Regions from separate parts of the Pseudomonas sp. GL_135 genome, predicted to be linked through region 4. Evidence: predicted binding sites of a transcription regulator. Region 4 holds the regulator's gene; each other region holds the start of a gene.
The links. The regulator sigma-54, encoded in region 4, starts transcription at its own class of promoters, with help from an activator protein. The targets are predictions, from matches to a motif close to ANTGGCATNNANNTTGCTNT.
Positions count from the first base shown of each region.

Region 1: AC3ISG_RS08225 (flagellar hook-length control protein FliK) is a predicted target of sigma-54. The motif match lies at 2,093-2,112, and genes of this name have one in related genera.
Region 2: glnA (glutamate--ammonia ligase) is a predicted target of sigma-54. The motif match lies at 2,864-2,883, and genes of this name have one in related genera.
Region 3: AC3ISG_RS09865 (CmpA/NrtA family ABC transporter substrate-binding protein) is a predicted target of sigma-54. The motif match lies at 5,627-5,646, and genes of this name have one in related genera.

Region 1 is NZ_CM174408.1:1,801,646-1,809,469, reverse strand. It holds gene fliL (flagellar basal body-associated protein FliL) at 1-396, opposite strand, end outside; gene AC3ISG_RS08225 (flagellar hook-length control protein FliK) at 634-2,058, opposite strand; gene AC3ISG_RS08220 (Hpt domain-containing protein) at 2,198-2,590, opposite strand; gene AC3ISG_RS08215 (ATP-binding SpoIIE family protein phosphatase) at 2,620-4,326, opposite strand; gene AC3ISG_RS08210 (STAS domain-containing protein) at 4,329-4,634, opposite strand; gene fliJ (flagellar export protein FliJ) at 5,533-5,982, opposite strand; gene fliI (flagellar protein export ATPase FliI) at 5,989-7,347, opposite strand; gene fliH (flagellar assembly protein FliH) at 7,337-7,824, opposite strand, start outside.
Region 2 is NZ_CM174408.1:205,396-213,219, reverse strand. It holds gene typA (translational GTPase TypA) at 1-1,054, opposite strand, end outside; gene thiI (tRNA uracil 4-sulfurtransferase ThiI) at 1,195-2,649, opposite strand; gene glnA (glutamate--ammonia ligase) at 2,982-4,388, shown strand; gene AC3ISG_RS00935 (chorismate mutase) at 4,599-5,165, shown strand; gene AC3ISG_RS00930 (DUF4124 domain-containing protein) at 5,293-5,823, shown strand; gene AC3ISG_RS00925 (DUF4124 domain-containing protein) at 5,807-6,451, shown strand; gene glnL (nitrogen regulation protein NR(II)) at 6,754-7,824, shown strand, end outside.
Region 3 is NZ_CM174408.1:2,170,802-2,178,625, forward strand. It holds gene AC3ISG_RS09845 (OmpA family protein) at 1-182, shown strand, start outside; gene AC3ISG_RS09850 (bifunctional protein-serine/threonine kinase/phosphatase) at 344-1,996, opposite strand; gene AC3ISG_RS09855 (nitrate/nitrite transporter) at 2,048-3,259, opposite strand; gene AC3ISG_RS09860 (ANTAR domain-containing response regulator) at 3,683-4,258, opposite strand; gene AC3ISG_RS09865 (CmpA/NrtA family ABC transporter substrate-binding protein) at 4,271-5,479, opposite strand; gene AC3ISG_RS09870 (quinone-dependent dihydroorotate dehydrogenase) at 5,751-6,773, shown strand; gene rmf (ribosome modulation factor) at 6,928-7,143, opposite strand; gene rlmKL (bifunctional 23S rRNA (guanine(2069)-N(7))-methyltransferase RlmK/23S rRNA (guanine(2445)-N(2))-methyltransferase RlmL) at 7,714-7,824, shown strand, end outside.
Region 4 is NZ_CM174408.1:962,729-970,552, reverse strand. It holds gene mlaE (lipid asymmetry maintenance ABC transporter permease subunit MlaE) at 1-571, opposite strand, end outside; gene AC3ISG_RS04400 (ATP-binding cassette domain-containing protein) at 571-1,380, opposite strand; gene AC3ISG_RS04395 (KpsF/GutQ family sugar-phosphate isomerase) at 1,689-2,663, shown strand; gene kdsC (3-deoxy-manno-octulosonate-8-phosphatase KdsC) at 2,664-3,197, shown strand; gene lptC (LPS export ABC transporter periplasmic protein LptC) at 3,208-3,780, shown strand; gene lptA (lipopolysaccharide transport periplasmic protein LptA) at 3,767-4,309, shown strand; gene lptB (LPS export ABC transporter ATP-binding protein) at 4,309-5,034, shown strand; gene AC3ISG_RS04370 (RNA polymerase factor sigma-54) at 5,224-6,717, shown strand; gene hpf (ribosome hibernation-promoting factor, HPF/YfiA family) at 6,794-7,102, shown strand; gene ptsN (PTS IIA-like nitrogen regulatory protein PtsN) at 7,115-7,579, shown strand; gene rapZ (RNase adapter RapZ) at 7,582-7,824, shown strand, end outside.

The sequences.
Region 1 (7,824 bases), 840 kb from region 4:
GCCCACCGGCGTTGCGATGGTATCGAATGGCTGACCGGAGAACATCATTACCAGGTTATTACGGATGACCGGCATGTGCGCTTTCAATGCCTCAAGATCAGCCTTGTCACGGGCGAGCAACGTGATGCTGACCTGCATGTAGCGCTGACGGCCATTGACGTTGTAGTTGACGACGAACGGCGGCGTCAGCGGTTCGAAGATCGCCTCTTTTTTGGCATTCGCCGCTTCCGCCACGGCAGCCGGGTCCGGCTTGCTCTCGGCCTTGTGCATGATGAACCAGGTCGCGCCTACCGACACACCAATGGCCAGCAGAAGCCCCACCACAATGAGGATGATGACTTTCAACTTGCCCTTTTTTGCGGGGTCCGCCACTGCTGCGTCGTCGCTCTTCGCCATGCCAATAATCCGTCACTATCCAAAGGGTTCGGTGTTGCGTGACAGAGGAAGAGCAAGGGTTGTGCCAGAACGGCAGCCGCAAGCTGCAAGGGGTGAACGGCAAGTAAAAGCAAAAGGCGGCAGAGCCCGAGAAACCGAGGTCTCCCATGCACTGCCGCCCTTGATCCTGCTTTTACTTGCCGCTTGCAGCTAGCCACTTGCCGCTACTGAAAACGCCCCAGCGTTGGCAGGGCGTTTTCAGGCGTAATAATCGACCGCGCTGGAACCCACGACGGTCAGCGGCGCCTGGGCGGCGGCCGAGGCGGCGTCCACCGGAGCACCGTCGGCGATGAGGTCGCTGCCGCCGACACCATTGGCAGCGTTGCTGCCGCCGCTGCGTTGGCCGTCGCCGCCCGACTGCTGTTGCGCCTGTTGCTGCCAGCCACGGGACTGGTCGGAGACGTTGACGTCGACCTGGCCCATGCCCTGCTGAACGAAGGACTCACGCAGGCGCGCCATCTGGCTTTCCAGCGCTTCACGCACGCCGACGTGGGCGCTCATGAACGTGACCTGGGTCTGCTGGTCCGCCGCCATATTGACGCGAATGTCCAGACGGCCCAGTTCAGCGGGCTCCAGCTGGATATCCGCCTGCTTGAGGTTCTGGCTCGACAGGTACATCACGCGGTTGACCACGCCTTCTGTCCACCCTCCCTGATTCATCGCCAGCGGCTGATTGAGCAGCGGGGCGGCCGGGGCCGAGGTGTTTTTTGCTTGAGCGGCCTGTGACAACGCAGCCAGACGATCGGCAAAGTTGTCCATGCGCGTATCGCTGGCGGCACCTTTCACGTCTTTCAGGCCGTCAGCCAGCAGGCCACTGAACGCTTTGTCGCCGCCGCCTTCGGTGGTGCTCTTGTCCACGGGCTGGTCACCCAGCGCCGCCAGGTTATTGGCCAGCAACTGCGAAGGGTCGGCGTTCGGGTCTTGCTTGGCGCCCCCCTTGCCGTCTTTGCCGTCGCCATGCACACCGTTGTTCTGCGCTGTCTGCTGCGCCTTGTTTTCCAGGGCGACTTGCACGGCGGTCAAGCCTTCCAGCGGATCGGCGGAAGGATCGAAACCGTCGTCTGCAACGTCGGTTGCATCCGTCGGCGCCTGCACAGCCGGCGGCGGAATCACCGGCAACGGCAGCGTGCCCGCGAGCAGCGTCGGATCAACCGCGGGTTCCACAGTCACGGGCTCTTGCACAGGCGCTGTGACCGCCAATGTCGGGTCCGCTACAGGGTCTACCGGCGGTGCGTCGGCCAGCGTCGGGTCGTGCGCGTCGTCAGTGCCGTCATTCTTGTCGTCAGCCTGACCCTGGCCCGTGCCCGCGTCGTCATCAGCCTTGCCGTTCACCGCTTTGGCAGGCAAGCCATTGCCGTTATCGGCAACGGTCTTGTCGGCGGCGGCAGACGTATGGCTGGCGGCGGGCTTGTCGTCGGCTGCCGAACTCTTGGCGCTTGCCGGCTTCGGCGCCGGGTTATCCGCGCTGAGGGACTTGGACGGCGCCTGCCTGGCGAACACGTCGGAGAAGCTGGAAGTGGTGTGCTTGACGGGGTCCGGCGCCTTAACCGGGGCGTTGTTCCCGGCTTTCTGGGCTTTGGCCGCTGTCAAAGCCGTCAATAAGGGGTTGGTGGCGAGGGCCATGTGAATCTCCGCAAGAGCACAATTGCAGAGAGACAAAGCAAATGGCGGGCCAAGTACTGTGAGAGGTTGGATGGAGGACGCGCTTCAGACCAGCGGGCAAGCCAGGGCGTCGGGCCTGGAGCCCCGCCAGGGAACCAACTCAGTGATTGGCATGGCAGCGTTCAAGCTCACGTTCGAAAATCGCCCGGACCACGAAAAACTCGTCCCTGATCTGGGACACCAGCGAACGGATCTGCGCGTCATCCGCTGCCACCATGCCGCGCCCCTGCTCTTCGAGTTGCAGACACAGCTCGGACAAATAGGTAGCGCCCATGTTGCCGGTGCTGCCTTTGAAGCTGTGGGCCATCAGGCCAAGGCGTTGCAAAGACGCCGTGGCAGACGTCGTGAAGGTAGGGTCGCGCAGCAGCAGGGTCATGTCGTTGACGCGAAGGGTGGAATCGGAAATGAACACCTTCAGCAGCGCCGGGTATTCAGCTTCCATCACGTCACGCAGCGTGCTGAGCACGTTGAAGTCCACAGGGTTATTCGACACTTGTTCACTCCTTGATCAAGACGCGCGGATTATGCCAGACCCTCCCAGACAAATTCCACGCTGGCCGTCCGGCCATCATCGGACCACTGACAGCGATCGCTGAGCTGCCGAACCAGCGCAAGGCCGCGCCCGGACAACTGGGTGACCGCAGGCGGCAGCGCCAGCACGCGATCGGAATCAAAACCCGCACCACTGTCCTGCACCCGCACCGTCAGGCGACCGCCCTCGCCATTCGGGACGATCTGGAAATCAATGCGAATGAAGCCGTCCTGCAGACGATCGAGGCGTTCGGCGCGTTGCTGGTAGTAATGCCCGAAACCTTCGGCATCGCGTTTCAACGCCGAGTCCAGCCCGAGCACGCCATGTTCCAGCGCATTGCTGTACAGCTCCGACAGCACGATATACAGCTCGCTGCTCTGCATACGCAAGCCGTGCACTTCTTGCAGCAGTTGCAGCAGATACGGCAGCGGGTTGAAGCGCTTGAGTGTTGCCGCGCGGTACTCGAATGAAGCGGACCAATCCAGCGGACTGGAATCGCCGCTGTCGGTGTAAATGACCGAGGGTGGGCCGAGCAAGTCAGGCTCGGTGAAGGCCACTTCGACCATGCTCACATCGTCCCGCGCCTGCCCGCGAAACCGCGCCAGGGCCCACTGCACTTCTTCGATCAGCAGCGCCGGGTTGCGGTTGCTCACCAGCACATTCTGCAGGCGCCGGGCGCCGAACAGTTCGCCGTCCTGGCCGGTGCTGTCAACAACGCCGTCGGATAGCAGAAACACCCGGTCCCCCGGCCCGAAGGGATACACCTGGGTATTGTCGTCAAAGCTGCCGGCGCTCAGCACACCGAGGGGCACGTTCGCCGAAATCAGCGGCGTATGCGGCCGGCCGTCACCATGCAGCAGGTAACCATCCGGCAGGCCGCCGTTCCAGACCTCGACCAGTTGCTGTTTGAAGTTCAGGCACAGCAGCGCCGCGCAGCAGAACATGTCCACCGGCAGGATGCGTTTGAGTTTGGCATTCATTTCTCGCAGGGTTTCGGACAAGCCGTATCCCTTGGCGGTCATGCCGTAAAACACCTCAGCCAGCGGCATCGCCCCCACCGCTGCCGGCAGACCGTGGCCGGTGAAGTCCCCCAGCAGCAGGTGCATGTTGCCGGACGGCGACCACGCGGCCAGCAGCAGGTCGCCGTTAAACAGCGCGTAAGGCGACTGCAGGTAACGGATGTTGCGCGAACTCAGGCACCCGGAGTGGGCGATCTGGTCGAACACCGCCTTGGCCACACGTTGCTCGTTGAGCAGGTATTTATGGTGGCGAGTGATCAGGTCGCGTTGGTGCAGGACGGTTTCCTGCAGCACGCGCAGCCGGTTCATGGCGTTGATCTTGGCGGCCAGCACCACTTGGTTATAGGGCTTGGCAATGAAGTCGTCGCCCCCGGCGTCGAGGCAACGGGCGAGGTCTTCGCCTTCGGTCAGCGACGTCAGGAAGATGATCGGCACGAGCGCGTCACCGGCGAGGGTCTTGATCTGGCGCGCGGCTTCGAAGCCGTCCATGACCGGCATCATGGCGTCCATCAGCACCAGTTGCGGCCGCCGCCGGTCGAACAGCCCGACGGCTTCGGCGCCGTCGCTGGCGGTCAGAACGTCATGGCCCTGCCGGCTGACGATGGCGGACAGGAGCATGCGGTCGCTGACGTTGTCATCGGCGATGAGCACCGTCAGGCGATCGGAGGCAGATGGCATCATCAGGCGATTTTGAAGAGTTTGGAGAAATTGGAGATGCTGAGGATTTTGTGTACATCGGCGTTGCAGTTGACCAGTTGGATATCGGCTCTGTCGCCGCCGGCGTGGTCACGGAGCAGCAAGAGCATGCCGAGCGCGGAGCTGTCGAGGTAGTGGGTGTCTTTCAGGTCGACCTTGTAGCGGCTGGCCTGTTTTTCTTTCGGTTCGTAGGCGCCGCGAAAATCCTGGTGCGTCGAAAAGTCGAAGCGTCCTTTGATGGTGATGGTCAGTTCTTGGCCATCGGCGGAGCGTTCGGAGGTTACTGACATTGGCAAATTCCTTGTATGAAACAGCGCCAGACGCTTGAGTTTTAGCAGCCCTTGTGAGGCGTGGCAAATCGTTAGCTTTTACTTGGCTTTCAGGAGCTCTCAAGATCAAGAGCGTCTGCCTGGGGGCAGACGTTTCGCCTTCGGCGAGTTACTTGGAAAAGCACCCCAAGTAACCAAGGGTGCTTGCTCTCGGTTGGGCCCTTCGTTCCTCAGGGTCCCTTCACTCCGGTCTCGCTCCGTGGGCCCGCTGCCATCCGCCATCCATGGCGGGGGGCAGCTCTCGCCGCATCCATGCGGCTCGGCCCACTCCACGAGACCTCCGTTCAGCCTGCACCCAAGTCGCGATTGGCGGTGTTTGGGCTTTCTATGTACGAAAATCAAAAACAGATCAAAAACAGATCAAAAACAGATCAAAAACAGATCAAGAGCTTCCCGGCTAAAGCCAGTCCTACGGTCAGAGCCACAGCCAATCCGGCGGGATGCATGCAATGCCTTAGTGGGACCGGCTTCAGACGGGAAGAGGCCGGTTTGGTCGCCATCAGTTTTGCAGTGTGTCTTCCGACGCCTTCCCGGCTAAAGCCGGTCCCACTATGTAGTCGTCCTCACCATTTTCGTTGCCGTTGCTTTTGCTCTTCAAACGCATAAGGTTCAAACACCGCAAAACGCGACTTGGGTGCAGGCCGAGCGCAGGTTTTGCGCAGTGGGCCGAGCCGCATGGATGCGGCGAGAGCGCCGTTGCGGACATGGATGTCCGTTCGGCGCGGGCCCACGGAGCAAGACCGGAGCGAGGGAACCCGACGAAGTCGGGCCAAACCAGGAGCAGGCACCCTTGGTTACTTGGGGTGCTTTTCCAAGTAACTCGCCGAAGGTGAAACAATCTGCCCCCAGGCAGATGCTTTTAAAACTGCTCGGTCCTGGGCAACCTCTGCACCAACTCATCCAGCAATTTCTGCTCGCGTTTATCTTCCAGCGCACGCGCCTCATCGATATACCGCTGCACCAGCTTGCGCAGCCCCTCCACCCGCGCATAGGCCTTCTGCCACTCATCGCGCGCCTTGTTCAAATTATTCTGATGCCACGCCAGACTCTGACGCTGCTGCGCCACCGCCGTCTCCAACTGATTGAGAAAGCGCTGATAATTCATCAGCCACTGACCCGACACCCCATGGGCGCCCTTGTCGATCCACTGCTGCTGATAATCAGACCGAAACTTATCCAGCTCACCCAACTTGGTTTCGGCCAGCCGCACCTGACCCTGAAAATGCCCCAGGCGCTGCACCGCGGCCTTCTCGACCTTCTCGGCCATCTCGACCACCGGCGCGAGACGGCCTGCGCGACTGACTGCCATGACCGATTAACCGCCGGCCTGAGGATTGAAGATCTTCGCCAACTGCTCCTCGCTGCTCTGCATGCTCTCGTTCTCCTGCAAGCCCTGGCGCAGATACTTCACCAACTGCGGCTGCAGCGAAATTGCCAGGTCAGTCTCGCGATCCCCGCCGGCCACGTACGCGCCGACGCTGATCAGATCACGGCTCTGCTGGTACCGCGACCACAACTGTTTGAAATACTGGGCCTGAACCATGTGCTGCGGATCGACCACGGACGGCATCACCCGGCTGATCGACGCTTCGATATCAATAGCCGGGTAATGCCCCTCTTCCGCCAGTCGCCGCGACAGCACGATGTGGCCGTCGAGCACGCCCCGGGCCGAGTCGGCGATCGGGTCCTGCTGGTCGTCGCCTTCGGACAAAACCGTGTAGAACGCCGTGATCGAGCCACCGCCCGCCTCGGCATTACCGGCGCGCTCCACCAGCTTGGGCAGCTTGGCGAACACGGACGGCGGATACCCCTTGGTCGCCGGCGGCTCGCCGATGGCCAGGGCGATTTCCCGCTGAGCCTGGGCGAAACGTGTCAGCGAATCCATCAGCAACAGGACGTTCTTGCCCTTGTCGCGAAAATACTCGGCGATGCGCGTGCAATACATCGCGGCGCGCAGCCGCATCAACGGCGCGTCGTCCGCCGGAGAGGCCACGACGACCGAACGCTTGAGGCCCTCCTCGCCCAGGCTGTGCTCAATGAATTCCTTCACCTCGCGGCCCCGTTCGCCGATCAGCCCGACGACAATGATGTCGGCCTCGGTGAAGCGGGTCATCATCCCCAGCAGGACGCTCTTGCCGACGCCGGTACCGGCAAACAGACCCAGACGCTGACCGCGTCCGACCGTCAATAAACCGTTGATGCAACGAATCCCCACGTCCAGCGGCTGGCTGATCGGGTTGCGTTTGAGGGGGTTGATGGTCGGGCCGTCCATCGGCACCCAGTCTTCGGCTTTCATGCCGCCCTTGCCGTCGAGGGGGCGACCGGCGCCGTCGAGAACGCGGCCGAGCATGGTCATGCCCATCGGCAGGCGACCGGTGTCCGGGAGTGGCACGACCCGGGCGCCCGGCGCGATACCGGAGACGCTGCCGACCGGCATCAGGAACACCTTGCCGCCGGAGAAGCCCATGACCTCGGCTTCAACCTCGACCGGGTGATGACTGCCGTCGTTGATCACCATGCAACGGCTGCCCATGGCCGCGCGCAGGCCTTCGGCTTCGAGGGTCAGGCCCACCATGCGCAGCAGCCGTCCTTCGACGATTGGCTGCGCCGGCAACGAGATCGCGTCGGGATAGGTGCTCAAGCGTTTGGCGAAACTGGTGCGTTCAAGGCGCATCGACAGCACCCAGCGGGTAAGTGGTTTTCTCGGCGCTCTGGAGCGCCTCTTCCAGTTCGATGGTCACATCGGGCGGCGCCGGGTGCAGGGCCTGCTCGTGCAGCTGATCGAACATTTTGCCAAGGGCCTGACTGATCCGCGCCTCGACGGTGGCGTCGATGCGGCTGTGCTCGCTCTCGACCCGGCAACCACCCGGCTGCAGCGTTTCGTCCTCGAGAATGCGCCAGGTTTCCTCGTGACGCTCACGCATGGCTTTGACCAGCGCAAAGTCCTGCGGGTTGACCAGAATGCGCACGTTGGCCGCGCCCATCGGCAGCAGCCGCAAGGCTTCGCGCAGCACCGTGCCGATCTGGCTGGAGTCGGTTTTCAATTCGCGCTGGATGACCTGGCGGACCACATGTTCGACCAGTGACACCATCGATTTCTCGATCTGTGCGTCCTGGTCGGCGATCGGTTCGAACAGATGCCCCATCAGGA
Region 2 (7,824 bases), 760 kb from region 4:
AGTCGCCTTCTTCAACGCGCAGAGCAACGTTGTACAGCAGCTCTTTGTCCAGACGCTCCTTGATGTTACGGGAGGTCACGAACTTGCCTTCTTTACCGCAGAACGGCGAGTCGTTGACCTGGAAGGTCATCGAAACGGTCGGTTCGTCAACGGTCAGCGGCTTCATCGCTTCAACTGCGTCCGGGTGGCACAGAGTGTCGGAGATGAACAGCGAGTCCATACCGCTGATGCAGACGATGTCGCCAGCGGCAGCTTCTTCTACGTCGATGCGGTGCAGACCGTGGTGACCCATCAGTTTCAGGATACGGCCGTTGCGGCGCTTGCCGTCAGCGCCGATCGCGACAACCGGAGTGTTCGGCTTGACGCGGCCACGAGCGATACGGCCAACACCGATGACGCCCAGAAAGCTGTTGTAGTCCAGAGCCGAGATCTGCATCTGGAACGGACCGTCACGGTCAACCTTTGGCGCAGGGACGTTGTCGACGATCGACTGGTACAGCGGGGTCATGTCTTCAGCCATGTCGGTGTGATCCAGACCGGCAATACCGTTCAGGGCCGAGGCGTAGACGACTTTGAAGTCCAGCTGTTCTTCGGTGGCACCGAGGTTGTCGAACAGGTCGAAGATCTGATCCAGAACCCAGTCCGGACGCGCGCCTGGACGGTCAACCTTGTTGATGCACACGATCGGACGCAGGCCGGCTTCGAAAGCCTTCTTGGTCACGAAACGGGTTTGCGGCATAGGGCCGTCTTGGGCGTCGACCAGCAGCAGAACGGAGTCAACCATCGACATCACGCGCTCTACTTCACCACCGAAGTCGGCGTGGCCCGGGGTGTCAACGATGTTGATGTGGTAGCCATTCCAGTTGATCGCGGTGTTCTTCGCGAGAATGGTGATACCGCGCTCTTTTTCCTGGTCGTTGGAGTCCATCACGCGTTCGTCGTTGAGCTCGTTGCGCTCAAGGGTGCCGGACTGGCGCAGAAGCTTGTCGACGAGGGTAGTTTTACCGTGGTCAACGTGAGCAATGATGGCGATGTTGCGTAGATTTTCGATCACTTGTGTATCTCGATCAGAGGATTCGGTCAGCTGTCTGATTGTAGGCAGCTATGAACGGTGGAGCCGGCGAAAGCCGTTACGGCTGACGACTGGTGTCGGGGGGCCGGTGACGCAAGCCACAGGCAAACAGCCCCGGGCACTTAGCTCGGTCGATAAACGCGCACATTGGCATGCCCCTCACTGAGCAGATGATGAGCATGCAGGCGACTCATGACGCCTTTGTCGCAATAGAGCAGGTACTGGCGCGTGTCATCCAGTTCCTTGAAACGGCTGTTCAATGCAAAGAACGGCAGCGTTTGTACTTCAACGCCAGTCAGCGCCAGCGGGCGGTCTTCTGCTTCATCCGGGTGACGGATGTCGATGACCACTTGCCCGGCCAGCGCCTGACTGACTTCTTCAATCTGAACGTCCTGACCCAACTCCTCGATCACGCGGTCGATGGGCACCAGACGAGCGTTTTCGAGCGCACGCTCGAGCACGGCCATGTCGAACGATTTTTCTTCGTGCTCGACCCGATTGCGCTTGGCGGCGGTCTTCGGGTTCACCGAAATCACACCGCAGTATTCGGGCATGTGCCGGGCAAAATCGCCGGTGCCGATCTGATCGGCCAGGTCGATGATGTCCTGCTTGTGACTGGCGATCAGCGGTCGCAGGACCAGCTTCTCCGTCACGCAATCGATGACCGACAGGTTGGGCAGCGTCTGGCTGGACACCTGGGAGATCGCCTCGCCGGTGACCAGCGCGTCGATTTCCAGCCGGTCGGCAATGTTGGTCGCAGCGCGCAACATCATACGCTTCAATACTACGCCCATATGACTGTTATCGACTTTTCCGAGAATTTCTCCCAGAACTTCCTCGAACGGTACGCTGACGAACAGCACCCGCTGGGAACTGCCGTACTTCTTCCAGATGAAGTGCGCGACTTCCATCACGCCCAGCTCGTGGGCACGTCCGCCCAGATTGAAGAAGCAGAAATGGCTCATCAGGCCACGACGCATGATCTGGTAGGCCGCCACGGTGGAGTCAAAACCACCGGACATCAGGATCAGGGTCTGTTCAAGCGAACCCAGCGGATAACCGCCAATGCCGTTGTGCTGGCTGTGAATCACGAACAGACGCTGGTCCCGAATCTCGATTCTGACTTCGACTTCCGGCGCCTTCAGCGAGATACCAGCGGCGTTGCACTCACGGCGCAATTTACTACCGACGTACTTCTCGACGTCCATGGAGCTGAAGTCGTGATGGCCTGCCCGCTTGCAGCGAACCCCGAATATCTTGCCGGGAAGCGCGTCGCCGAAGTGCAGTTTGCACTTCTCGTAGATGTCTTCCATGTCGCCCAGCGGATACTGGTCAACCTGCAGAAAGTGCGTGATGCCGGGCATGCAGCTCAGCCGCTCGGTCATCTCGCGCAGGACTTTGGCATCCTCGACCCTGGTTTCGACCTCAAGGTTGTCCCACACGCCATCCACCACCAACGCCGGGTCCAGATCGCGGAGCACCGTACGGATGTTCTTGGCCAGCTGTTTGATGAAGCGCTTTCGCACAGGCCGGCTTTTGATAGTGATTTCTGGGAAGACTTTGACGATTAATTTCATGAAAACAGCGCGCTAGGTCCCGGTCGAAAAAGGGGGGCGCGGATTATAGCGGAAATTGCTCAAGGTTTAACCAGTTATCGTACGGCCAATCGTCCGCGCACCAAAACGGCCCTGTATACAATTACCTGGCACCATAAGAGTGCGCCGGTTTTCGAATATGCGACGTTTAACGCGCTTAAAGGCAGGTAATCCCGCCGAAAACCCAACACAGGGCACTGGCATGCAAATTGCTCCCTTGTGAGGCAGGTTGCCTTGGTCGAGTATCGCGCCCGGCATCACCCAAATTGAAGGGCCCACTACTACTCAGGCCCTAATCCACCCCGGAGGACAGCATGTCGAAGTCGGTTCAACTCATCAAAGATCATGACGTTAAGTGGATTGATCTGCGCTTCACGGACACCAAAGGCACTCAGCACCACGTGACCATGCCGGCCCGCGATGCGCTGGAAGACGACTTCTTCGAAGTCGGCAAAATGTTCGACGGTTCCTCCATCTCGGGCTGGAAAGGCATCGAAGCCTCCGACATGATCCTGCTGCCGGACGACGAAACCGCAGTGCTGGATCCGTTCACCGAAGAGCCTACCCTGATCCTGGTATGCGACATCATCGAACCTTCGACCATGCAAGGTTACGATCGCGACCCACGCGCCATCGCTCACCGCGCCGAGGAATACCTGAAGTCGACCGGTATCGGTGACACCGTATTCGCCGGCCCTGAGCCAGAATTCTTCATCTTCGACGAAGTGAAGTTCAAGTCCGATATCTCCGGCTCCATGTTCAAGATTTACTCCGAACAAGGTTCATGGATGTCCGACGCGGACATCGAAGGCGGTAACAAGGGCCACCGTCCAGGCATCAAAGGCGGCTACTTCCCGGTTCCACCGTTCGACCACGACCACGAAATCCGCACCGCAATGTGCAACGCTCTGGAAGAAATGGGCCAGGTCGTCGAAGTTCACCACCACGAAGTGGCAACCGCTGGCCAGAACGAAATCGGCGTGAAATTCAACACGCTGGTTAAGAAGGCCGACGAAGTTCAGACCCTGAAGTACGTCGTGCATAACGTTGCGGACGCTTACGGCCGCACCGCTACTTTCATGCCAAAGCCTCTGTACGGCGATAACGGTTCGGGCATGCACGTTCACATGTCCATCTCCAAAGATGGCAAGAACACCTTCGCTGGCGAAGGTTATGCCGGCCTGTCCGACACCGCTCTGTACTTCATCGGCGGCATCATCAAGCACGGTAAGGCCCTGAACGGCTTCACCAACCCGGCAACCAACTCGTACAAGCGTCTGGTTCCAGGTTTCGAAGCGCCGGTCATGCTGGCTTATTCGGCTCGCAACCGTTCGGCTTCGATCCGTATTCCTTACGTCAACAGCCCTAAAGGCCGTCGTATCGAAGCACGTTTCCCGGACCCTGCAGCCAACCCGTACCTGGCCTTCGCTGCACTGTTGATGGCTGGCCTGGACGGCATCCAGAACAAGATCCACCCTGGCGATGCGGCTGACAAAAACCTGTACGACCTGCCGCCTGAAGAGGCGAAAGAGATCCCACAAGTGTGCGGCAGCCTGAAAGAAGCCTTGGAAGAGCTGGACAAAGGTCGTGCGTTCCTGACCAAAGGCGGCGTATTCAGCGACGATTTCATCGACGCTTACATCGCGTTGAAATCCGAAGAAGAAATCAAAGTGCGCACCTTTGTGCACCCACTGGAATACGAGCTGTACTACAGCTGCTGATCCAGTCGCGTCGGCGTAAGCCGCGTGAACAAGAGGCCTCCTTCGGGAGGCCTTTTTTGTGCCTGGTTTTTACTGCGTGGTACATATACACATGTAACGCATTCGAGCCGACCTTCCCGGGCAATATGCTCAGCATTGCAACACTGCCAAACGGTGAATCTGTGCCTGGCCCGTTGCGGGCGACGATCACTCATGCGAGAACAGACAACCATGCTCAAGTCATTTCACATAACCGCTCTGGCAATGGCCCTGTTTGCGCCATGCCCCAATGCAGCATCCGCCCAGCAGCCTCCCGCGCAACTCCAGCCGCTTATTGCGGCCATGGAGCAAAGGCTGGAAATCGCCAATGACGTGGCGCGCAGCAAATGGCACAGCGGCAAGCCGGTGCAGGACAGTGAGCGCGAGCGCCAGGTGATCCAGAATGCCGAATCTCGGGCGGGTGAATTCAAGCTGGCGGCCGATGATGTAAGCGAGTTCATGACCGCCCAGATGGAAGCCAACAAGATGGTGCAGTACGCGCGCATCGAGCAGTGGCGTGATACCGGCCACTCCCCGGAGAAGCCCGAATCCGGCCTCACCGACGGCATCCGGGGTCGGCTGGATACGCTGCTGCCGGTGTTGATGCAAAGCTACTCGGCGTTTCAGCCTTACCGCAGCAATGCCAAGTGCTCAGGCTGGGTGCAGTCGGAAATCCAGCGACAGGCAAGCGATCCGGTCATTGTGACCGCGCTGCAACGGGCGGCAGGCGACCTCTGCCGGATCACGGCAACCCAGTGAGCAGGCACGCAGATACGCTTCTCAACTGACACCGTCGATCAGTATTCCTCTATGCTGATCTTGTGCCGCGCCCTGCATTGAGCGCGGCACCATTGTTGGTTGTCCTGATCGCTGCACTGGAGTGTTCATGCGTCAATGTCTCGCCCTTCTGCTGCTGGTGTTTGCACTGCCCGCTGCCGCGCAGATCTACAAATACACCGATGCCTCCGGGAACACGGCGTACAGCAACCAGCCGCCGAACGGTACCAAAGCCGAAACTGTCGAGTTGCCGCCGCTCAACAGCGTCGAGACCGTTGTGCCTGCCGCGCCTCCGCCACTGCCCGCGACGCAGAACCAGAACCAGAACCAGCAAAGCGCCGCTGCCTATCAGGTGCTCGCGCTGAAAGACCTGCCGGAGGACGAAGCGCTGCGTGCCAACAACGGCTCGTTTACTGTTGGCGTTGCCATAGAGCCTCGTTTGCAGCCCGGGCATTTGCTGCAGTTGATTGTGGACGGCGCGCCCTACGGACAGCCCACCAACATTCCGCGGCTGCAGGTCATGGAGCTTGAACGGGGCGAACACAGCTTTTCGGTTCAAGTGCTGGAAAACCAGCGTTCAATCCAGCAAAGTGAGACGGTCAACCTGACAGTGCAGCGAGTCCATGTCGGCCGGCCTTAAATACTTCTGCCAGTTGGCCGTTGCTCTGTGCCTGCTGTTCAGCGTAAGCCAGACCGTTTTGGCCCAGGTGTATACCTACATCGACGCGAACGGGAATCGGGTCTTTACCGATCAACCTCACCGCAATGCGAAGAAGGTCGAGATAGCGCCGACCAACCGGGTCGATCAGCCTACGAAGGCGCCCAGTCGGGCATCCAAAGCGAAGCCAGCGGCGAGTCCGATCTTTCATTATCAGTTGCTGCGCATACTGGCGCCGGAACCCGACAGCACGATCCGCGATATTGAAGGCAATCTGAACGTCACCGTCAGCAATGATCCCGAGTTGCAGCCGGACCACTTGTACAGGTTACTGCTCGACAGCAAGCCCTACGGCGAACCGACGCGCAGCCCGGTTTTCCCGCTGACGAACATTGATCGTGGTACTCACCAGCTGTCCGTAGAGATCATCGATCAATACGGGCGAGTGCTGGAGCGAACCCCCAATCAGCCCTTCCATCTGGTCCGCATCTCTCTGGCTCAGAAACGACTCGCGCAGCCCTGCAGAACCGATGATTACGGCGTGCGCCCCGAATGCCCCATCAAGGACAAACCGGAAGAAAAATCGAGCTTCTTTCCCTTTTTCCGTTAATCCTGCCTGACCAGGTATGCTCCAATGTGGTGCGCGAGCTGGACAAGCTCGCGCACAAAAAGCCCATTTTGGTTCAGCATTCAGAAACCCATGCACTGTCGCCGGGCCTGTCTTCCGAAAAACGCTCGCAATTTCTCAATCCGCGCTTCTTTTCGGAGCCTTGGTTTGGTTTTTGCATTTTGTAATGAATGCGCGAGCACATCACAGGTTTCAGCGGTTTCCAAGCGCTGGCAAAGACCAATCAGAGCCTGCACCCACGGCCTAGCCCGTGTGCATAAAGCCAAAAGAGGTCACCGGGATTCATGACTATCAGCGATGCGTTGCATCGGTTGTTACTCGACAACCTGACCACTGCCACGATTCTGCTCAACTCGGACCTGCGTCTGGAGTACATGAACCCTGCCGCTGAGATGCTGCTGGCCATCAGCGGTCAGCGCAGCCACGGACAATTCATCAGCGAACTGTTCACCGAATCTGCAGAAGCGCTCAGTTCGCTTCGTCAGGCAGTGGAACAGGCGCACCCGTTTACGAAACGTGAAGCGATGCTGACCGCGCTGACCGGCCAGACGCTGACGGTCGATTACGCCGTCACGCCGATTCTTTCCCAGGCCGAGACCATGCTGCTGCTGGAAGTCCATCCCCGTGATCGCTTGCTGCGGATCACCAAGGAAGAGGCTCAGCTGTCCAAGCAGGAAACCACCAAGATGCTGGTGCGTGGCCTGGCCCATGAAATCAAGAACCCCCTCGGCGGGATTCGCGGGGCCGCGCAGTTGCTGGCACGTGAACTGCCAGAAGAGAGCCTCAAGGACTACACCAACGTCATCATCGAAGAGGCCGACCGTCTGCGTAATCTGGTCGACCGCATGCTCGGCTCGAACAAGCTGCCGATGCTGGCGATGACCAACGTGCATGAAGTCCTCGAGCGCGTGTGCAGCCTGGTCGAAGCCGAGAGCCAGGGTTGCATCACCATCGTGCGCGACTACGACCCGAGCATTCCCGATGTGCTGATCGACCGCGAGCAGATGATCCAGGCCGTGCTCAATATCGTGCGCAACGCCATGCAGGCCATCAGCAGTCAGAACGAGCTGCGCCTGGGCCGCATCAGCCTGCGCACGCGCGCCATGCGCCAGTTCACCATCGGCCACGTGCGCCATCGTCTGGTCAGCAAGATCGAAATCATCGACAACGGCCCCGGCATTCCGCCGGAGCTGCAAGAAACCATTTTTTATCCCATGGTCAGTGGCCGCCCGGATGGCACCGGGCTGGGCCTTGCCATTACCCAGAACATCATCAGTCAGCACCAGGGGCTGATCGAGTGTGATAGCCACCCTGGCCATACAACATTCTCGATCTTCCTGCCGCTGGAACAAGGA
Region 3 (7,824 bases), 1.2 Mb from region 4:
AGCTGTCCGAGCGTCGTGCAAACGCCGTTAAGCAAGTTCTGGTTAACCAGTACGGTGTTGGCGCTAACCGCGTAAACTCGGTTGGCTACGGCGAATCCCGTCCAGTTGCTGACAACGCAACTGACGCTGGCCGCGCTGTAAACCGTCGCGTAGAAGCACAAGTAGAAGCCCAAGCTAAGTAATTAGCCTCGCTTCACGAAAAACCCGGCCTCGGCCGGGTTTTTCTTTGCCTGCGATTTAACCTCTCTCGTCCCCATTCATTCCCGGTCTGATCGTCTAAGCGAACAGACAGAGATGAACCTGGATCCATCTAAGCAGATGCCCTTGAACGACTAAGTCCAGACTAGCGTTTGAGCAGCAAAGCCCACAAAACCAGATTGATCAGCAGCGACATCAGCGCAACTGCGCGCCAGACCTTGAGCGGCTCGCGCTCCAGCAGTGGGACGTTGCGTTTATCCAGCGGCGAAAGTTCGCCCTGTTTAAAGTGCACGAGCCAGTGCTCGGCGGTTTCGAAGCGCTTCAGCGGATCAGCCTGTAGGGCGCGTTGCAGATGCTGGTCCAGCCATTCCGGCACATCTGGACGGTAACGACTGGCGGGCAGCGGGTTGCCAAAGCGCCGGCGCTGGAAGGGCTCGACTTCGCCGTAGGGATAGTGACCGGTCAGCAGGAAATACAGCGTGACGCTGGCGCCATACAGGTCGAAACCAGGGCTGGGTTCTGCGCCTTCGAAAGCTTCAGGCGCCATGAAGCTGGGCGTGCCGGGCACGTCGCTGGCTTGATCCACTGAAAGACCTGGGCTGTAGGCCAGCCCGAAATCCAGAATGCGCACACCTCCCGCCTCCTCAAACAGCAGATTTTCCGGCTTGATGTCGCGGTGAATGATATTGCGCCGGTGCAGCAGACCAACGGCTGCGATCAACTCCCGGGCCAGACTCAGCCACGGTGACAGCGCCATCGGCCCTTCCTGATCGAAGCTGTCAGCCAGGGTATGGCCGGCATACTCGCGCATCACGTAATACAGATGCTGGCGCTGGCCGAGGGGGTGAAGCTCGGGAAAGAAGCGACCGGCGACGCGACGCACGAACCACTCTTCGAGCAGCAAGGCCTCCGCCGCGCCGGCCTCGTCAACCCGTGAGGGCGGCAGCGTCTTCAGTAACCACGGTTGCTGTTGACTGTCGCGTACGCGGTAGAGCAGCGATTGTCGCGAGTCGCTCAAACGCGTTTCTACCTGCCAGCCTTCAAACATCTGGCCTGACTTGAAAAGGGGTGGGACTGGCCACTGCTGCAGTTGCAACAGCGTCTCGCCCAGGCTGTCCGAGCCCAGTTGATCGACCTGAATCATCAAGGCGCTGGCGTTGTCGGCGCTGCCAGACAGATGCGCGGCGTTGACCAGCGTTCTGACGGTCGTGTCCAGATCGGCCTGCTCGTTGAGGATCGAACCGATTCGGTCATCGCCCAACGTTGCCCACACGCCGTCGCTGACCAGCAGCAGCCGCTCGCCGATGCGCAGCTCACCGTCCCGATAATCCATGACCACGTATTGATCCAGGCCCAGCGCCCGTTTCAGCACATGCTGCATGTCCGGCTGTTCCCAGACATGGTCCTGGCTGATGCGCTGGAGCAGCCCTGCATGCCAGCGGTACACGCGGCAGTCGCCGACATGGGCGAGGGTAAAGCGACGCCCGCGCAGGATCAGCGCGCTGAGGGTGGTCAACAAGCCGTTGGCCAGCAGCCAGCGGTTTTGTGCCAGCAGGAGGCGATCGAGGGCCTGGGCGACGCTCCAGGTTTCCGGCGTCGCGTAGTAGTCCATCGCCAACGCCTGGAGCGTGGCGCGGGATGCCACGCTGCCGTCGGCGCACTGGCTGACGCCGTCAGCGAGGGCGAACAGATAACCCTTGCTGGCGGCCAGCGCCGGAGCAGGAGTGACCACCCGAATGGCATCCTGATTTTCCGCCCTGGGCCCGGTGGCGCTGAACTCGGCGACGCGGAGTTGCAAGCCGGTCGCTCTGGAAGCAACTGCCGGAATAGGCTGATCGACGCTCACGACCTAGACGCGAGCGGCGGTGACGGCGGCCGAACCCCAGGTGGTTCTCCAGCGACGCTTGACGTTCATCAGGCCGAACCAGGCCAGCACGCCAAGGAATGCGAACAGCCACAGACCCAGTTGGTACTCGCCGGTGTTCTGCTTGATCGCGCCGAGCCCGGCGGCCAGCAGGAAGCCACCGATGCCGCCGGCCATGCCGATCAGGCCGGTCATGACGCCGATCTCTTTGCGAAAGCGTTGCGGTACCAGTTGGAAGACCGCGCCGTTACCGGCACCAAGGCCGAGCATGGCCGCGACGAACAGCGCCAGTGCGGCCCATGAGCTGGGCAGGTTGAAACCCACGGCGGCGATGCAGATCGCGGCGACGGCGTACATGCCCGACAGCGTGCGAATCCCACCGAAGCGGTCGGCGAGGGCGCCGCCCAGTGGCCGCATCATGCTGCCGCCGAAGACGCAGGCGGCGGTGTAGTAACCTGCGGTCACCGGGCTCAGGCCGTATTGATCGTTGAAATAGCCGGGCAGGGCGCTGGCCAGGCCAATGAAGCCGCCGAAGGTCACGCTGTAGAAGAACATGAACCACCAGCTGTCGCGGTCGCCCAGGGCCTTGAAATAGTCAGCCATGGATTTGGCTTTGGGCCGCTCAGGGGCATTCTTTGCCATGAGCGAGAACGCGATGAGGGTCAACAGCAGCGGCGCCACGGCAAAGCCAAACACGTTGTTCCAGCCGAAGCTGGCCGCGAGTACGGGTGCGATCAGGGCCGCGAACACAGTGCCGGAGTTGCCGGCGCCGGCAATGCCCATGGCTTTGCCCTGATGCTGCGGCGGGTACCACTGGGAGGCCAGCGGCAGGGCCACAGCGAATGAGGCGCCCGCCATGCCAAGGAACACGCCCAGCAGCAGCGCCTGTTCATAGCTGTGAATACCCAACTGCCAGGCGCCCAGCAGCGCGGCGATGACGATGACCTGGCCGATGATCCCGGCGGTCTTGGGCGACAGCTGGTCAGCGAGCATGCCCATGATGAAACGCAGCACGGCGCCCGCCAGAATCGGCGTCGCGACCATCAGGCCGCGTTGCTGGGTGGTCAGGTGCAGATCGGCGGCGATTTGCACGGCCATGGGACCGAGCAGGTACCAGACCATGAAGCTCAGGTCGAAATACAGGAACGCTGCGAACAGTGTCGGTTTATGGCCGGCTTTCCAGAAACTCGTGTTCATCTAACACCTCATCTGCAGGGATTCGTGTTCGGTCGAGAGGTTGCTCGCACCGCTACGGGTCAGGTCGTGCAGGTGAAGCACCAGACCGGTACTCCACCCGCCCCGATGTGTTCAGGGCAAAAACGAAAAAACGCCGCAGCCCTGTGCGCTTTCGCGAAGGGGTGCGACGTCTTTGTCGTGAGTGGGCAACCGCCGTTGGTTACCTGTGATGTGTACGTAGCAATACATGGGCCAGATACGCGCCAGACGCCTGGTCGGATCAACCGGGCCGGCCCCGCGCATTTTTCAGAGGAGCCGGCTTGCTGGCGAAAGCGGCGGGTCAGCGGCGCAGATCTCAGCTGACACAATGGGTTCGCCAGCAAGTCGGCTCCTACAGCAGCGGGTGTAGTCAGTTACGCCAAGGCCGTCCGGAACTGAATGCGCTCAGCCCAGCAACTCGCTCATGGCAATGATCTGCTCCGCCACTTGAATCAGCTTCTGCTGTCGGCTCATGGCCTGGCGCCGCATCAGGGTGTAGGCCTCTTCTTCGTTGCACTGCTTCATCTTCATTAACAGCCCCTTGGCCGTTTCGATGCGTTTGCGTTCGGCCAATTGCTGATCGCGGGCCTGCAGTTGCGCGCGCAGGTCCTGATCGCTTTCGAAGCGCGCCATGGCGACGTCGAGAATCGGCTGCAGGCGGTGCGCATGAATGCCTTCGACGATGTAGGCGCTGACCCCTGACTTGATCGCCTGGCGCATCACGACGGGGTCGTGCTCATCGGTGAACATGACGATCGGGCGCGGCAGATCGCGGGTCACCAGCACCACTTGCTCCAGCACGTCACGGCCCGGCGATTCGGTGTCGATGAGAATCACGTCCGGACGCACGGCCTGGACCCGGGCAGGCAGGTCGATGATCAGCCCGGATTCGTCGATCACCTCAAAACCGGCTTCGGTCAGCGCGGCCTTAAGGCGCCCGACCTTTTTGGGCGTGTCGTTGATCAGCAGGATTCGCAGCATGGTGGCGTCTCCTCAGCGATCAGCATGAACGAGGGCCGCATCGGCCAGCGCGTGCAGCTTGAAGCTGCGGGCGTAACGCGCCGGGTCACTGCCGTCCCAGATTTTGCCGTCGATCAACTGGCTGCTGCGCATGGGCGAAGGCGGTACGGCAATGCCCAGCGCCTCGGCGGCCTGGCGGTACAGCCCCAATTGCTGGACGCCGCGGGCGACGCCGAGGTAATCCGGGTCTTCACGCAGCAAGCCCCAGCGGCGGAACTGGGTCATGAACCACATGCCGTCGGACAGCCAGGGCATGTTGACCTGCCCGTCGCCATGGAAGCGGATGGCGTGGTGGTCAAGCCACTGGTTGCCGAGCCCGTCGTCGTATTCGCCCAGCAGCCGCGATTCGATGGTGCCCACCGGTGCATTGACGTACTCGGAGGCGCTGAGCAGTTGCGCGGTGCTGCGCCGGTTGTCGGTGCTCTCTTCGATGAAACGGCTGGCTTCAAGCATCGCCATCACCAGCGCCCGTGCTGTGTTCGGGTACTGCTCGGCGAATTCCAGGCTGCAGGCCAGGACCTTCTCCGGGTGATCCGGCCAGATGGCCTGGGACGTCGCCAGGGTGAAGCCCAGGTTTTGCTGAACGGCGCTGGCCCCCCACGGCTCGCCGACGCAAAAGCCGTCGATGCGTCCGGCCTGCAAGTGCTCGACCATCTGCGGCGGCGGCACCACCACGCTGTCGACGTCGCGCAACGGATGGATGCCCTGACTCGCGAGCCAGTAATAAAGCCACAAGGCGTGATTGCCGGTGGGAAAGGTCTGGGCAAAGGTCAGTTTTGAGTCGCTTTGGTGCGTGCGCCGGTCCAGTGCATCAGGAGTGGTCACGCCGGCGTCCTGCAGCGACCGCGACAGGTTGATGCTCTGGCCGTTCTGGTTCAGCCCCATCAGCACCGCCATGTCCTTCGCCGGTCCGGCCAGCCCCAGCTGGACGGCGTAGACCAGACCGTAGAGGCTGTGGGCCGCGTGCAATTCGCCGTTCACCAGTTTGTCGCGCAGGTTGGCCCATGATGACTGCCGGTGCAGGTTGATGTGCAGGCCGTAGGGCTGGGCGAAGCCCTGGGTCGCGGCGACGATCAGCGAGGCGCTGTCGGTGAGCGCCATGAAGCCAAGGTCGACGCTGGCCAGTTCGGGTGCATCGCTGCCATCGACCCACGTCAGCGAGGGGGTAAGCGTGTGATTCATGAGTGCGATTCCGGGTGGAGGCCGAAGCGCCTTACAGCGCTGCCGATCGTCCAAAAAAACGTCGCCTCGCCCTGATTGAACCGGGGCGACAGCGACGTCATTGTCCTGTGTCTCGCTCCGCCGTTGGATCGAGCCAATGGAGGACGTGAAGCAAGCGATATGCCAGCGGCGAGCGGGGGCGCCAGCAAAGTTCTCGACATGCCTCGCGCTCCCCTGCAGCGGCGTTTATAATCCGCCGCTGATCCCAGCCGCAAACGAGCCGCGCCCTCCCATGTATAACCTGGCCCGCCAGTTACTGTTCAAACTCTCCCCGGAAACCTCCCACGATCTGTCCATCGACCTGATCGGCGCGGGCGGGCGTCTGGGGCTTAACGGCCTGTTCAACAAGGCGCCGATGCAGTTGCCGGTGACCGTCATGGGCCTGCGCTTCCCCAACCCCGTCGGGCTGGCGGCGGGGCTGGACAAGAACGGCGCGGCCATTAATGGTTTTTCCCAGCTGGGCTTCGGCTTTGTCGAGATCGGCACCGTTACGCCGCGTCCGCAGCCGGGCAATCCGAAACCGCGCATTTTCCGTCTGCCCCACGCGGATGCCATCATCAATCGCATGGGCTTCAACAACCTGGGCGTGGACAATCTGGTCAGTCGGGTGCAGGCCGCGCAGTACAACGGCGTGCTGGGCATCAACATCGGCAAGAACGTCTACACCCCGGTCGAGCGCGCTGTCGACGACTACTTGATTTGCCTGGACAAGGTCTACGCTCACGCCAGTTACATCACCGTCAACGTCAGCTCGCCCAACACACCGGGCCTGCGCAGCTTGCAGTTCGGTGATTCGCTCAAGCAACTGCTGGAAGCCCTGCGGGTGCGTCAGGATGCGCTGACTCAGATCCATGGCAAGCGCGTGCCGCTGGCCATCAAGATTGCCCCGGACATGAGCGACGAAGAGACCGTGCTGGTGGCCAGCGCGTTGCTGGAGTCGGGGATGGACGCGGTGATTGCGACCAACACCACCCTCAGCCGCAAGGGCGTTGAAGGTCTGCCCCACGGCGATGAAGCGGGTGGCCTGTCAGGCGCGCCGGTGCGCGAGCAGAGCACCCACATCGTCAAGGTGCTGGCCGCTGAGTTGGGTGGGCGCTTGCCGATCATTGCGGCTGGCGGCATCACCGAGGGCAGGCACGCGGCCGAGAAAATCGCCGCAGGGGCGAGTCTGGTGCAGATCTATTCGGGCTTCATCTACAAGGGGCCGGCGCTGATTCGCCAGTCGGTGGACGCTATCGCAGCAATGTCTCGATAATCATCTGAAACGAAAAGAGGGGTTCCGACTGGAACCCCTCTTGGGCCTTGGCCCGCCGCCCGGGTGGGACGTGCGTGGTTACGGTGAAGCGGTCAGATGTCTTAAAAACTGTAGTTCAAGAAGCTTTAGGTCAGGCTGTAACGTGAGGGTTGCGTCAGCCGACCGCGTGAAGTTCGTTGAGTCTGTGAATGCCCGCAGTGCCGGTCATACCGTCCCAGTTGTCGCCGCGTCCTTCTCGCCAGCCATTGATCCAGGCTTGACGCACTGACGGTAGAGTAAATGGGCAAAGCTCACGGGATTTACCGGATACGCCGTACTGGTATCCGCGCGAAAATGCTCTTTCCATCGGATCACGCTTAAGTCTTCTCATAGGGTGTTGCCCTCGTTTGTTGACTGTAATGTCCCTGGAGACCTCAGGTTGAGGTCCGGCAGAAGATCTTCTGCCGTTAGCGGCCCGCTGCCGGCGTCGCGGGCTTGATGCCACCGCCGTTGCGGCGATGACCTTGGGTGATTTCTAACCAATGAGGGGTACGCTGTGAATGATCGTTTTGTCATAAGAACTTAACCATTCAGGCATTACGACCATAAGCGCTGATGCGTTTCAGCGGTATTTTGACAGAGAGCCCCCTTGAACCGGGGCTTTCGCGTGGCAGTGCAAGTGTTTCGCAATTGAGAGTGCTGGCCGTTTGCAGCCAGCGTAAAAACGACGAAGGGTCAGCGATGTGACTTTTTATTGCCGCCGCCGTCGTGCTGAATAGTGTTTTTTAACATCAAAACGCCGGCGTTGATTCGCTGGCGGACCGTCGCACTCGAAATGTATCGGTGCGAGGGACAGGCACAAACTGTGTGCCCCGCAGGCGTCCTCCCTGAAAGGCGTCTGTTGCAATCGGGCCGGACAATGCGTTGTCCGGCCGCTATGGCCTTAGGCTCTGGAATACTCATGTCGGACCGTTACGAACTTTTCCTCACCTGCCCAAAAGGCCTCGAAGGCTTGCTGGCTGAGGAAGCCACCGCCCTTGGTCTCGAGGAAACCCGCGAACACACTTCCGCC
Region 4 (7,824 bases):
CCCAGAAGGAGCCTTCGTAGACGCCCAGCCAGTCGACCGCCACCCACGAACCACCCCAAATGCCCACCACACTGAAAATCAGTGCCAGTACCGGCAGTGAGATGAAGCCGGCCCACAGACGCGGCGCAACGATGTATTTGAGCGGGTCAACGCCGATCATCTCAAGGCTGGACAGCTGCTCGGTGGATTTCATGTTGCCGATTTCAGCGGTCAGAGCAGAGCCTGCACGACCGGCGAACAATAGAGCAGTAACGACCGGCCCTAATTCACGCAGCAGCGTCAGGGCAACCATCTGCCCCACAGCCTGTTCAGAGCCATACTTGGCAAGAATGCTGAAGCCTTGCAACGCCAGTACCATGCCGATGAACACGCCGGACACGACAATGATGGCCAGGGACATGACGCCCACAGAGTGCAGCTGACGAACCAGCAGCTGAAAACCGCCGCCGATTCCGCCGCGCCCAAGCAACGCATGAACCAGAAAAATCCCTGAACGACCCAGCACTGCAACTATATCGATCGCCGAACGCCCCATCAGGCGTACGCGATCCATTAAAGACTTTCTGCGCATCAGCGCTTCCCCAAAAGATCGTCGCGATAATCCGGCGCCGGATAATGGAAAGGCACCGGCCCGTCGGGATCACCCGTCATGAACTGACGTATACGAGGGTTATCCGACTCCATCAGTTCCTGCGGCGTGCCCTGCCCCAGCACCTGACCGTCACCAACGACATAGAGGTAGTCGGCGATGCTGGCGGTCTCGGCGAGGTCGTGGGACACCACAATACTGGTGATGCCCAGCGCATCATTGAGCAGCCGGATCAAACGAACCAGCACGCCCATGGCGATCGGGTCCTGGCCGACGAAGGGTTCGTCATACATGAGGATCTGGGGGTCCAGCGCGATGGCACGCGCCAGCGCAACACGGCGCTTCATGCCACCCGACAATTCGTCGGGCATCAGGTCGACGGCGCCACGAAGCCCGACCGCCTGCAGTTTCAGCAGGACGATGTCGCGGATCATGTCTTCAGGCAGCTTGGTGTGAACCCGCAGCGGGAACGCCACGTTTTCGAAAACGTCGAGGTCGGTGAACAGCGCGCCGCTCTGAAAGAGCACGCCCATTTGCTTGCGCGCATCGAAAAGATCGCTGCGCGAAAGCTTCGGCAAGTTCTGGCCATTGACCCAGACTTCACCTGCGCTCGGACGCAGTTGTGCGCCCATCAATCGCAGCAGGGTGGTTTTACCACTGCCCGACGGCCCCATGATGCCGGTGACTTTGCCCCGGGGGATGCGGATGTCCACATTATTGAAGATGCTGCGCGCACCGCGCTTGAAGGAAACGCCCTTCAGCTCGACCGCGTAGGCGTTATCGGCACTCATCTAAACTCCTTGCGATGCAACCTGTCTCTCAGATGCCGCGTTCTTGACGAACGACACACTTTTGGAGGGGCCGAACAAGCGGCGGACTATACCACCGCTGTCGCACGCCGCCCAAGCTCCAACGTGTCAAGTCGCAAACAAAGAAGGGTATTAAGGACGGTGTGGAATTTTCTTATCCTTCGTCAGCCTTTATCACGCAGTTGCTGAAGGACGTGTCCCTTCATTAAACAAACAGCACCGATGAAGCGTGAGGCTTTTGAACATTGCCGCTATAATCCCCGGCTTTTCACCAAGCGACCCCTTCCGATATGTCCACTGCGCGCAATCTGATTGAATCGGCACAGAGCACCATCCGCCTTGAAATAGAAGCAGTGGAAGGTTTGCTTGCGCACATCAATGCCGATTTCGTCAGCGCGTGCGACATGATCCTGGGCAGCCAGGGCCGCGTAGTCGTGGTCGGCATGGGTAAGTCCGGGCATATCGGCAAGAAGATCGCCGCCACCCTTGCCAGCACCGGCACCCCTTCGTTTTTTGTGCACCCGGCTGAGGCCAGCCACGGCGACATGGGCATGATCACCAGCGCCGACATCATTCTGGCCCTGTCCAATTCGGGAACGACGGCTGAAATCGTCACGCTGCTTCCGCTGATCAAGCGCCTGGGCATCAAGATGATCAGCCTGACCGGCAACCCGGAGTCAACGCTGGCCAAGGCCGCAGACGTCAACCTCAATGCGCGGGTCGAAAAAGAAGCCTGCCCGCTGAATCTGGCGCCCACCTCCTCCACCACGGCGGCGCTGGTCATGGGCGACGCCCTGGCCGTTGCGCTGCTGGACGCCAGAGGCTTCACCGCCGAAGACTTCGCTTTTTCCCACCCGGGCGGTGCGCTGGGTCGTCGGCTGCTGTTGAAGGTCGAGCATGTCATGCACACTGGCGTCGACCTCCCGCAGGTTGCGCGGGGCACGCCGCTTCGCGATTCTCTGATGGAAATGACCCGCAAGGGGCTGGGCATGACCGCCATCATCGAGAGCGATGGCCGCCTTGCCGGTATCTTCACGGACGGTGATTTGCGTCGCACCCTGGATCGCCCGATCGACATCCGCCAGGCCAGCATCGATGAAGTGATGACCGTCCATGGCAAGACCGTGCGCCCGGAGATGCTTGCGGCCGAAGCCTTGAAAATCATGGAAGACAACAAGATCGGCGCACTCATCGTGGTCGACGAGAACGATCGCCCTGTTGGCGCGTTCAACCTTCAAGACCTGCTCCGCGCAGGAGTCATGTAAATGAGCGCCGATATGAATGACCTGATGCAACGCGGCAAGAACATCAAACTGGCGATCTTCGATGTCGATGGCGTGCTCACCGACGGGCGCCTGTATTTCCTCGAAGACGGCAGCGAATTCAAGACGTTCAACACGCTCGATGGCCAGGGCATCAAGATGCTCATCAACTCGGGCGTTACCACCGCCATCATCAGCGGACGCAAGACCCCCGTGGTTGAGCGGCGGGCGAAGAACCTCGGCATCGCACATCTTTATCAGGGCCGAGAAGACAAACTCGTGGTTCTCGATGAGCTTTTGCAGCAACTGAATCTAAGCTACGAACAGGTCGCGTATCTGGGTGACGATTTGCCTGATCTGCCGGTCATTCGCCGGGTCGGTCTGGGCATGGCCGTTGCCAACGCTGCCGGCTTCGTCCGCGAGCATGCCCACGGCACCACCCAGGCACGTGGCGGCGAAGGCGCTGCCCGCGAATTCTGCGAGTTGATCCTGAAAGCTCAGGGCAACCTCGAAGCGGCTCACGCCGCCTACCTATAGAAGTGCATTTATGCTGAGCAAAAAGTTTCGAACATTTCTGCTGTTCGGCGTGCTGGCACTGCTGCTGGCAGCGGTCGGCTACTGGAACATCAGTCCGGAGAGCTTCCTCGATCAACCCAAGGCTGCCGTGGATGAAAGCGCTGTCGATTACTATGCGACCAACGCCCACAGCATTCAGTACCTGCCCGACGGGACCATGCAGTACGACATGACCGCCGACAAGGTCGAGCACCTCAAAGCCACCGACGTCACCCTGATGACCACGCCGGTGCTGCAGATGTATCGAGGTTCGACCTTCCCGTGGCACGTACAGAGCGTTCGCGCCGAAGTGTCGCCGGGCGGTGATCACGTCGAGCTGATCGACTCGGTGCGCATCAACCGCACCGACGAAAAGAACCGCACCACTATCATCACAAGCAGCCGCATGACTGTATTCCCGCAGAAGCAATATGCGGAGACTGCCCAACCCGTTAGAATCGACGGCCTTGGCGGTGTAACGACCGGCACGGGTATGAAAGCGTATCTGAAAGAAAGCAGGATGAACCTGCTATCCAACGTAAGAGGACAGTATGAGGCTCGTTAAAACCCTTCCTTTTTTGCTCGGCCTGGGCGCAGCACTGGGAAGCGCGAGCGCCTGGTCTCTGCCGACGGATCGCGATCAACCCATCCACATCCAGTCGGATGACGCGCAGCTGGACGACAAGCAAGGCATCGCCACGTACAAAGGCAATGTCATCATCACCCAGGGCACGATGAAGATCACCGGCAACACTGTGACCATCACCCGCACGCCGCAAGGCGACGTGGACGTGTTCACGTCCGTGGGCAACCTGGCCTACTACGAGCAGAAGCCATCGGTGGACAAGCCGATCGTTCAGGCCTGGGGTGTCACTATTCAATACTTCGCGGCGCAGAACCGCATCGTGCTGATCGACAAAGCCAAAGTGGTCAACGATGGCAACACGTCCGAAGGCGAGAAAATTGTCTATGACACCGTCAAGCAGGTCGTGAACGCCGGCCGCGCCAACGGCACCAAGGTCACCGCACCACGCCCTCGCATCGACATGGTCATCCAGCCGAAAAAGAAAACCGACCAGCAGAAGGCCCAGTAATGGCAACGCTGAAAGCCCAACACCTGGCCAAGGCCTATAAAAGCCGCCAGGTGGTACGTGACGTCAGCCTGTCCATCGAGAGCGGCCAGATCGTTGGCCTGCTCGGCCCCAACGGCGCCGGCAAGACCACCTGCTTCTACATGATCGTCGGCCTGGTTCAGGCGGATCAGGGTCGCGTGCTGATCGACGACCAGGATGTCAGCCACCAGCCGATGCATGGCCGCGCCCGGGCCGGTATTGGCTACCTGCCACAGGAAGCGTCGATCTTTCGCAAGCTTTCCGTCTCGGACAACATCATGGCGATCCTTGAGACTCGCAAGGAGCTTGATCGCGCGGCCCGCCGCAAAGAGCTGGAAAGCCTGCTGCAGGAATTTCACATTACCCACATCCGCGACAACCTGGGTATGAGCCTGTCGGGCGGGGAACGTCGCCGTGTGGAAATTGCACGCGCCCTCGCCACTTCGCCGAAATTCATTCTGCTCGACGAACCGTTTGCCGGTGTTGACCCTATTTCGGTAGGCGACATCAAGCAGATCATTCACCACCTCAAGGCCAAAGGGATCGGCGTGCTGATCACTGACCACAACGTGCGTGAAACGCTGGATATCTGCGAAACCGCCTACATCGTCAACGATGGCCAGCTGATTGCCGAAGGCGACGCCGAGTCCATCCTGGCCAACCAGTTGGTCAAGGAAGTGTATCTGGGTCACGAGTTCCGCCTGTAACCGCAGTGATGACATGAGGTCGTGCGCCCTCCCGTAACGGATGCCATCGCCGACCTCGTTTTTTAATTGTCATCACACTCTAGGCAAACCCTCCAGCTTCAGGCATATAATTTGCTTAAGTTGGCGCCATCGGCGCCCTGGTAGTAAATGGCGCGCAGTGCGCCGGCGAATAAGGTGTTAAGCCCTGCCATGAAACCTTCGCTAGTCTTGAGAATGGGCCAGCAGCTGACGATGACACCTCAGCTGCAACAGGCAATCCGCTTGCTTCAGTTGTCGACGCTGGATCTCCAACAGGAGATTCAGGAGGCGCTGGAGTCGAACCCGATGCTGGAACGGCAGGAGGAAGGCGACGATTTCGACAACGCCGACCCCTTGGCCGATAACGTAGAGCAAAAGCCCAACGCTGACGTTCAGGAACCCACTTATCAGGAGTCTGCGCCTACCGTCGACAATCTGGATGAGGGTGACTGGAACGAGCGCATCCCCAACGAACTGCCGGTCGACACGGCGTGGGAAGACGTCTATCAGACCAGCGCCAGCAGCCTGCCCAGCAATGATGATGACGAGTGGGATTTCACCACCCGCACCTCCGTTGGCGAGAGCCTGCAAAGCCACCTGCTCTGGCAGCTCAATCTGGCGCCGATGTCGGACACCGATCGCCTGATCGCCGTGACCCTGATCGATTGCATCAACAACCAGGGCTACCTCGACGAAACACTCGACGAATTGCTCGACGCGTTCGATCCCGAGCTCGATATCGAGCTGGACGAAATCGAAGCCGTTCTGCACCGCATCCAGCAGTTCGAGCCTGCGGGCATCGGCGCTCGCAACCTGAGCGAATGCCTGCTGCTGCAACTTCGCCAGTTGCCGGCCAAAACCAAGTGGCTGGCAGAAGCGCAGAAGCTGGTCAGCGAGTACATCGATCTGTTGGGCAGCCGCGACTACGCGCAACTGATGCGCCGCATGAAGCTCAAGGAAGACGACCTGCGCCAGGTCATCGAGCTGGTCCAGAGTCTCAACCCGCGCCCCGGCTCGCAGATCGAATCCAGCGAACCCGAATACGTCGTACCTGACGTCATCGTGCGCAAGGACAACGAGCGCTGGTTGGTGGAGCTGAACCAGGAATCCGTGCCGCGCCTGCGGGTCAATCCGCAATATGCAGGCTTTGTGCGTCGAGCCGATACCAGTGCCGACAACACGTTCATGCGCAATCAGCTGCAAGAGGCGCGCTGGTTCATCAAGAGCCTGCAGAGCCGCAACGAGACGCTGATGAAGGTGGCCACGCAGATCGTCGAACACCAGCGCGGCTTTCTGGAGTACGGGGACGAGGCCATGAAGCCGCTGGTTCTGCATGACATTGCTGAAGCGGTTGGCATGCACGAATCGACGATTTCCCGGGTGACCACGCAGAAGTTCATGCACACGCCGCGCGGGATTTACGAACTCAAATATTTCTTTTCCAGCCACGTCAGCACCTCCGAAGGCGGCGAGTGCTCGTCCACGGCGATTCGCGCGATCATCAAAAAACTGGTCGCCGCGGAAAATCAGAAAAAGCCGTTGAGTGACAGCAAGATCGCTGGTTTACTGGAAGCACAAGGCATTCAAGTGGCCCGTCGCACAGTCGCCAAGTACCGCGAATCCCTCGGGATCTCGCCGTCCAGCGAACGCAAGCGACTGATGTAAAGGTCACACGTCAAAGCGTTCCAGTGGCAGGCATTACGCCTGCCTCTTAATGCACTGGCAACGAAGGAGAAGCTGTATGCAAGTCAACATCAGTGGACACCAGCTGGAAGTGACTGAACCTCTGCGTACCTACATCGGCGAGAAACTCGCCCGATTGGAACGCCACTTTGACAAGATCACGAATGTGCAGGTCACCATGGAGGTCGAGAAGCTCAAGCAGAAAATCGAAGCCACCCTGCACGTTCCTGGCGCTGAAGTGGTTGCCAACGCCGAACACGACGACATGTATGCAGCCATTGACCTGCTTGCCGACAAGCTTGACCGCCAACTCAAAAAACATAAGGAAAAACAGCAAAGTCTGCTGCAAGGCGCGACTGCTCGCTGACACTCCCCACCCATGATCCGACTTGAAAATATCCTGACCCCTGGCCGTTCACTCGTGAACGTGCCAGGCGGCAGCAAAAAAGCTGTACTCCAGAACATCGCCAAAATGATCGGCACGCAAGTGCCTGATCTGGATGAGCAGGAGGTGTTTGAAAGCCTCATTGCCCGTGAAAAGCTCGGTTCCACCGGATTCGGTAACGGCATCGCCATTCCCCACTGTCGGCTGAAGGGCTGTTCAACGCCTGTCAGCGCCGTACTGCATCTGGAAAAGCCCATCGATTTCGACGCCATCGACGGCGCTCCGGTTGACCTGCTGTTTGTGCTGCTTGTCCCGGAAGCGGCCACCGATGCTCACCTTGAATTGCTCCGCCAGATCGCCAGCATGCTCGACCGTGAGGATGTGCGTAAGCGGCTGCGCGGTGCCAAAACCGCTGAAGAGCTCTACAACGTCGTGCTCGACGTCCAGAACGGTCACTGACCATGCGCATGATCATCGTCAGCGGCCGCTCCGGCTCCGGCAAGAGCACAGCCCTCGATGTCCTTGAAGACAGCGGTTTCTACTGCGTCGACAACCTGCCTGCCGGCCTGCTGCCGGAGCTGGCCGAACGCGCGCTGATCAACAGCGAACTGGCTGAGCCCCTGCTGGCGGTCTCGATCGACGCACGCAACCTGCCCAGTCACCTGACGCGATTCCCGCGCATGCTCGCCGAGGTTCGCGCCCGG